2 regions of the Microbacterium sp. SLBN-146 genome follow, and region 2 is predicted to be linked to the other one. Evidence: predicted binding sites of a transcription regulator. Region 2 holds the regulator's gene; the other holds the start of a gene.
What was found. The regulator LexA, encoded in region 2, represses DNA repair genes until DNA is damaged. The targets are predictions, from matches to a motif close to TCGAACANNTGTTCGA.
Positions count from the first base shown of each region.

Region 1: FBY39_RS08040 (HNH endonuclease signature motif containing protein) is a predicted target of LexA. The motif match lies at 1,039-1,054, and genes of this name have one in related genera.

Region 1 covers NZ_VFMR01000001.1:1,891,133-1,894,216, forward strand. The annotation lists gene FBY39_RS08040 (HNH endonuclease signature motif containing protein) at 1-994, opposite strand, end outside; gene FBY39_RS08045 (pyridoxal phosphate-dependent aminotransferase) at 1,361-2,563, opposite strand; gene FBY39_RS08050 (ABC transporter ATP-binding protein) at 2,659-3,084, shown strand, end outside.
Region 2 covers NZ_VFMR01000001.1:3,236,119-3,239,202, reverse strand. The annotation lists gene FBY39_RS14620 (prolyl oligopeptidase family serine peptidase) at 1-583, opposite strand, end outside; gene lexA (transcriptional repressor LexA) at 605-1,285, opposite strand; gene FBY39_RS14610 (LysM peptidoglycan-binding domain-containing protein) at 1,523-1,873, shown strand; gene FBY39_RS14605 (histidinol-phosphate transaminase) at 1,960-3,045, shown strand; gene hisB (imidazoleglycerol-phosphate dehydratase HisB) at 3,042-3,084, shown strand, end outside.

The sequences.
Region 1 (3,084 bases), 1.3 Mb from region 2:
CGGCCGTGAGCACGGGCACCGTGACCTGCACGTGCCCCGTGACGGCCCCGAGCGCGCCGTCCCCATGCGCGGCGGGCGCTCCCGCAAGAAGCAGGTCGGCGAACACGTCGGCGCGCAGCTGGTCGATCGTGCGCGTATCGGCGATGGCGGACTGCGAATCGGGAACGCCCAGGTCGTGGCCGGCGTCGCTTCCTTCCTGTCGCAGCTTCGTCGGTCCCGTCACGAACGCGGGTTCCGCCGCATCGCCGCGCGCGCACTCCGCGGTCGTGCCCGCGCCCGCATCCTCTGCACCCGCGGCCGCACCCTCCGCGTCGTCGAGCCCAGGCTCGGCGTCCGACGCTCCACGCACCTCGCGCGCCAACTGCGTTAGGCGGTCGAAGATCGCGTACGCGAGCGGTGCCGGCTGATCGGCGATGATCCGAGCGAGACCGTCGTCGAGATCGATCAGTCGGACGAGCCGGTCGTCGAGGGCGCGGCGTTGGCGGTCGGCCGTCTCTTCCGGATCGAGCCGCGCTGCGACGGCACGAGCGAGCGCCCGAAGACGTGCGGGGGCTTCGGTTTCTGCAATACCGAGCGCCGTCGCTTCGAACTGAGCGAAGACAGCATCGTCGGAGATCGCGGCACCGATGTCGAGGATGATGCGCGCGTGCGCCGCGGAGATCCGCCCGTCTTCCCACGCGCACAGAGTCGCCTGGAAGCGGGACGTCAGACTCGCGGCATCGCCCATGCGTGACTGCACCGTACGGTCGGACACACGCATCGCGGCGCCGAGTTCGGCGGCGACCTCTCGAATCGCGAGGTCGCCGCGCGTCATTCGTCGCCCCGCCGCCCGCGCCTGTGCGGTCCGAGCGATCGTGAGGTCGACAGCCTCCGACAGGAGGCGCTCCTGTCGCGCTTCGAAAGCCGCGATCTGCCGCCGTGTCTCGATCATCCCCGTGACGAGGTCATCGAGCGCGTTCGTCCACCCCTCGTCGGTGGTCAGATTGTGGCTCATGCATATAAGCGTAGTACGAACATACGACACAGATCGAAGAGGTGTCGAATCTGTGTACTATTCAGACGTCTGGGGGGATGTGGATTCACCGCGCGACCGAAGGCCGTTCGTAAGATCGAGGCATGGCGAACGATTCCGCAGCGGGTGTGCCCAGGTGGGTGAGGGTCGCGGTGTGGAGCATCGCACTCAGCATCGCGGTGCTGGGGATTGTGTTGGCGATCGTGGCGAACAGCTTGTGGCCCCTGATTGCTTTTGCGGGCTTGGCTATTCCGATGTTCCCGATCGGGTCGCCTCGAACGTCGGGTTCCCGGTCCGCTGACGTGTGATCACGCGATCAGGCTGCGAGTTCGCCGCCCGCGACACTCGTCAGTCTGAGAACAGATCCTGCAGGCGGCGCACACCCTCGAGCAGCGCGTCGTCGCCCAGGGCGTAAGAGAGCCGGAGATATCCGGAAGGCCCGAACGCCTCGCCCGGCACGACGGCGACTTCCGCCTCGTCGAGGATGAGGTCCGCGAGCTCGAGCGAGGTCTCGATCCGCTTCCCGCGCCACTCGCGCCCCAAGAGGCCCTGAACGTCGGGGTAGGCGTAGAACGCGCCCAGCGGATCGGGAACCGTGACTCCCGCGATCTTCGACAGCTCCGCGACGATCACCTGGCGCCGTCGGTCGAAGGCCTGCCGGAACTCCTCCGCCTCGGTCTGGGGTCCCGTCAACGCCGCGAGCGCGGCGCGCTGAGCGATGTTGTTGACGTTCGACGAGAGGTGCGACTGGAGGTTCGCCGCGAGCTTGATCGCGTCGGCGGGTCCGACCATCCAGCCCACGCGCCAGCCCGTCATGGCATACGTCTTGGCGACGCCGTTGACGAGGATCGTCTGGTTCGCGGCATCCGGAACGGCCTCGACGATCGACACGGCGCGTGCGCCACCGTAGACGAGGTTCTGGTAGATCTCGTCCGAGATGATCCAGATCCCGTGCTCGACCGCCCACTCTCCGATGGCCTGCGTCTCTTCGGGCGTGTAGACCGAGCCCGTGGGGTTTGACGGAGACACGAAGACGAGAGCCGTCGTTCGGTCCGTCCGCGCCTGTTCGAGCTGCTCGACCGTGACCTTGTAGTCCTGATCGGCCCCCGCGAACACTTCGACGGGAACACCGTCGGCGAGCGCGATCGCTTCGGGATACGTCGTCCAGTACGGGGCCGGGAGGAGCACTTCGTCGCCGGGGTTCAGGACTGTCTGGAATGCCTGGTAGACCGCCTGCTTTCCCCCGTTGGTCACGACGACCTGCGAGGCGGACACCTCGAGCCCGGAGTCGCGCAGCGTCTTGGCGGCGATCGCCTCCCGGAGGACGGGCAGGCCGACCGCTGGTGTGTAGCGGTAGTTCGCCGGATCGTGCAGGGCTTCTGCTGCCGCGTCGACGATGAACTGCGGTGTCGCGAAGTCGGGCTCGCCGGCGGCATACGAGATGACGGGCCGGCCGGCGGCTTGGAGGGCCTTCGCCTTGGCGTCGACCTTGAGGGTCGCCGATTCGGCGATGGAGCTGAGCTTGCGGGATAGAGGGGCGCGTTCGGTCACGCCTCCGAGCGTACTCGGGCGGAGCGTGAGCCGCGGGGCAGCCCCGGCGGAAAGTCGTGCTGGTCGTTCGCAGCTTCGGGTAGCAAGCTGGGGGGATGGAATCGACTGCGGTGCGCGTGAAGAACCTGCGCAAGACGTACGGTGATCGCGCGGTCGTGGACGACGTGTCGTTCGACATCGCCCGAGGAGAGACGTTCGCTCTGCTGGGGCCGAACGGTGCGGGGAAATCGACGACGGTCGAGATCCTCGAGGGCTACCGGAGACGCACGGGTGGCGAGGTGTCCGTCCTCGGTGTCGATCCGCAGACGGGCGGGCTGGACTGGAAGGCGCGGCTGGGCATCGTGCTCCAGTCGGCAGGGCAGGCGGGGCTCGTCACGGTCAGAGAGCAGCTCACCCTCTTCGCCGGCTTCTATCCGCGCCCGCGCGACGTCGAAGAGGTGATCGCCGCGGTCGGACTGCAGGACCAGGCGAAGACGCGCATCGCCAAGCTCTCCGGTGGGCAGCAGCGTCGCGTCGACGTC
Region 2 (3,084 bases):
GTAGTTCACTCGCATCCCACGGCATGGCGGGGTGATTCCACGCGATCCATGCGAGCCGAGTGCCGTCGGGGGACAGTGAAGGCTGTGCGACGAAATCGCTTCCCGCCACGAGCGACGTCGTCGCACCACCATCGAGCGGAATGCGGACGATGTCTCGCGCGGGGACGGCGGTGCCGATGTCGCGCTCGCGGACGGCGAGGACGAAGCCCTCGCCGCGGCGCAGACCTCCGTAGCGGGCCGTGGGGTCCGCGGACGTCGCAGGGATGGGCTCGGACCCCGGGCGCAGTATCCAGACGCGCTGGTCCGTCTTCTCGACGAAGACGAGAGCGTCGCCGACAGCTGTCCACGCACCCCCGCCGTATTCGTGCACGCGGGAGCGCGCATTCCAGGGCGCTGGAAGGAGCGTCTCCACATCGCCGGATGCCGTGCGCCGGCGCACAGCCGTCCGCCCGCCCTCCGCGGCGATGCTCTCCGCCCACCAGACGTCGTCGCCGACGAACTGCGCTCCTTCGAAGCGAGGAGAGGCCGCTGAGACGCTCGCTGCCGAAAGGGGGGAGGGCCACGAGCCGTAGGGAATGGTCACGACTCCCACGCTAATCCCGGGTCAGACGGCGCGAAGCACCGCCACGACTTTGCCGAGGACGACCGCGTCATCGCCGAGGATGGGCTCGAACGCCGAGTTGCGGGGGAGAAGCCACGTGTGTCCGTCGCGCTGGCGGAAGGTCTTCACCGTCGCTTCGCCGTCGAGCATCGCCGCGACGATCTCGCCGTTGTCGGCGGTCGACTGCGATCGGATGACGACCCAGTCGCCGTCGCAGATGGCGGCATCGATCATCGACTCGCCCGAGACCTTGAGCATGAACAGATCGCCCTTGCCGACGAGTTGACGCGGGAGGGGGAAGACCTCGTCGATCTGCTGGTCGGCGGTGATGGGAACACCGGCCGCGATCCGCCCCACGAGTGGCACGAGGGCAGCGTCGCCGACCGTCGGGGCGGTGTCGGCGGGATTCTCGCCTGCCGTACCGGGGAGGTCGATGAGGACCTCCATGGCACGGGTCTTTCCGGCATCGCGTCGGAGGTACCCGCTCAGTTCGAGCTGGTTGAGCTGATGCGTCACGCTCGAAAGCGACTTGAGGCCGACCGCATCGCCGATCTCTCGCATGCTGGGCGGATAGCCGTGACGCGCGATCGACCGCTGGATCACCTCGAGGATCGCGAGCTGCTTGTCGCTCAGGCTCTTCCGGCGCCGCGTCTGAGGCCTTTCCCGCCCGGCCGCTTCGCTCATCTCCAGCTCCTGTCTTCGAATGTCGGAGGTCTGTGGTGGGGTGACCTCATCGAAACGCTATCCGGTTTCGAGAACAACCCGGAGCAGCTGCTCCGCGTGTCGCGTTCGAATACCGGACTCGCGAACGTCGTGTTGACATCAGCATACATCGAAGATAGCTTCGGAAGAGAACTTCGCATCCGACCTCCCCGGCCGGAGGTCGGATGCGAACCTCTTCCCGTACCGAGGAGACAACCCATGAGCGCCTACACCGCCACCATCGCCCCCGAGACCCGGCTCCGCCTAACGGTCCGTGGCCGTCGCGTTCTCGCGTTCCTGGTCGCAGCTCCCATCGCCGTCCTCCTCACGTACGGGCTGATCAGCGGGGGAGCGGCACTTGCGTCGCGCGACAACGGCGCAACGGTCCCGTTCTCGGTTGTCACGGTCTCGTACGGCGACACGCTGTGGTCGATCGCCCAGGAGGTCGCGCCCACGTCGGATCCGAGAGACGTCGTCGACGCGATCGCGCGTCTCAACGCCCTTCCCGGTGGCCTCATCGAGATCGGCCAGACCATCGCGATCCCGGCCGAGTACTCGACCGCGCAGTGATCCGCGCGTGTCTCGCGCCGTGACGACCGCGCCGAGTCGCTGCGCACCGGACCGTGACGGCATCCAGGCGTTCTACGATTGCGTGCGTGACTTCTCGCCTGGACAGACTCCCGTTACGTGACGATCTCCGCGGTCTGACGCCGTATGGAGCGCCGCAGGCAGCCCTGCCGGTTGCGTTGAACGTCAATGAGAACACTCATGCGGTACCCCAGGACGTCGCGGATGACATCCTCGACTCGATCGCCTTCGCACTACGAGACGTGAATCGCTACCCCGACCGGGAGTTCACCGCACTTCGTGAAGGATTCGCCGAATACCTGGGGCACGGACTCACTGCCGACCAGATCTGGGCGGCGAACGGCTCCAACGAAGTGCTGCAGCACCTGCTGCAGGCGTTCGGTGGGCCGGGGCGGACGGCCTTCGGGTTTGCTCCGACGTATTCGATGTATCCCCTGCTTGCGCGGGCAACCGGCGCGGCCTGGATCGCAGGCACCCGTGAGGCCGACTACACGATCACGGCGGATGCCGCATCGTCGCAGGTCGCGACAGCCGATCCGGACGTCGTCTTCCTGTGTTCTCCGAACAATCCCACCGGCACGCCCTTGTCCCTCGACGTCATCGAGGCCGTGTACGCGGCCAGTCGCGGGATCGTCGTCGTCGACGAGGCGTATGTCGAGTTCGCGCCGCACGGCACACCGTCCGCGCTCTCGCTTCTCCCGGGCCGTGAGCGCCTCGTGGTTTCGCGCACGATGAGCAAGGCATTCGCTTTCGCCGGCGCACGTGTCGGATACCTCGCTGCGGACCCGGCCGTGATCGACGCGCTTCGGCTCGTCCGGCTCCCTTATCACTTGAGCGCTCTTACTCAAGCGGCCGCGACGGCCGCGCTCCGTCACTCCGACACGATGCTCCGGATGGTGGATGACATCGTGGCGCAGCGCGATCGGATCTCGGCGACGCTGGAGGCGCTGGGCTACCTCCCGCACGAATCCTGGACGAACTTCGTCCTCTTCGGCGGCGTCGACGATCCCGCCGACACATGGCGACGACTCTACGACCGCGGCATCCTCATCCGCGACGTGTCGATCCCGCACCACTTGCGCGTGACGGCGGGCACGGAAGACGAGACGACCGCATTCCTCGATGCGCTCGCGTCGATAGACTCGGAGGCATGAGCCGCACCGCCGAACACCGCACCGCCTCCCTGCGGCGCG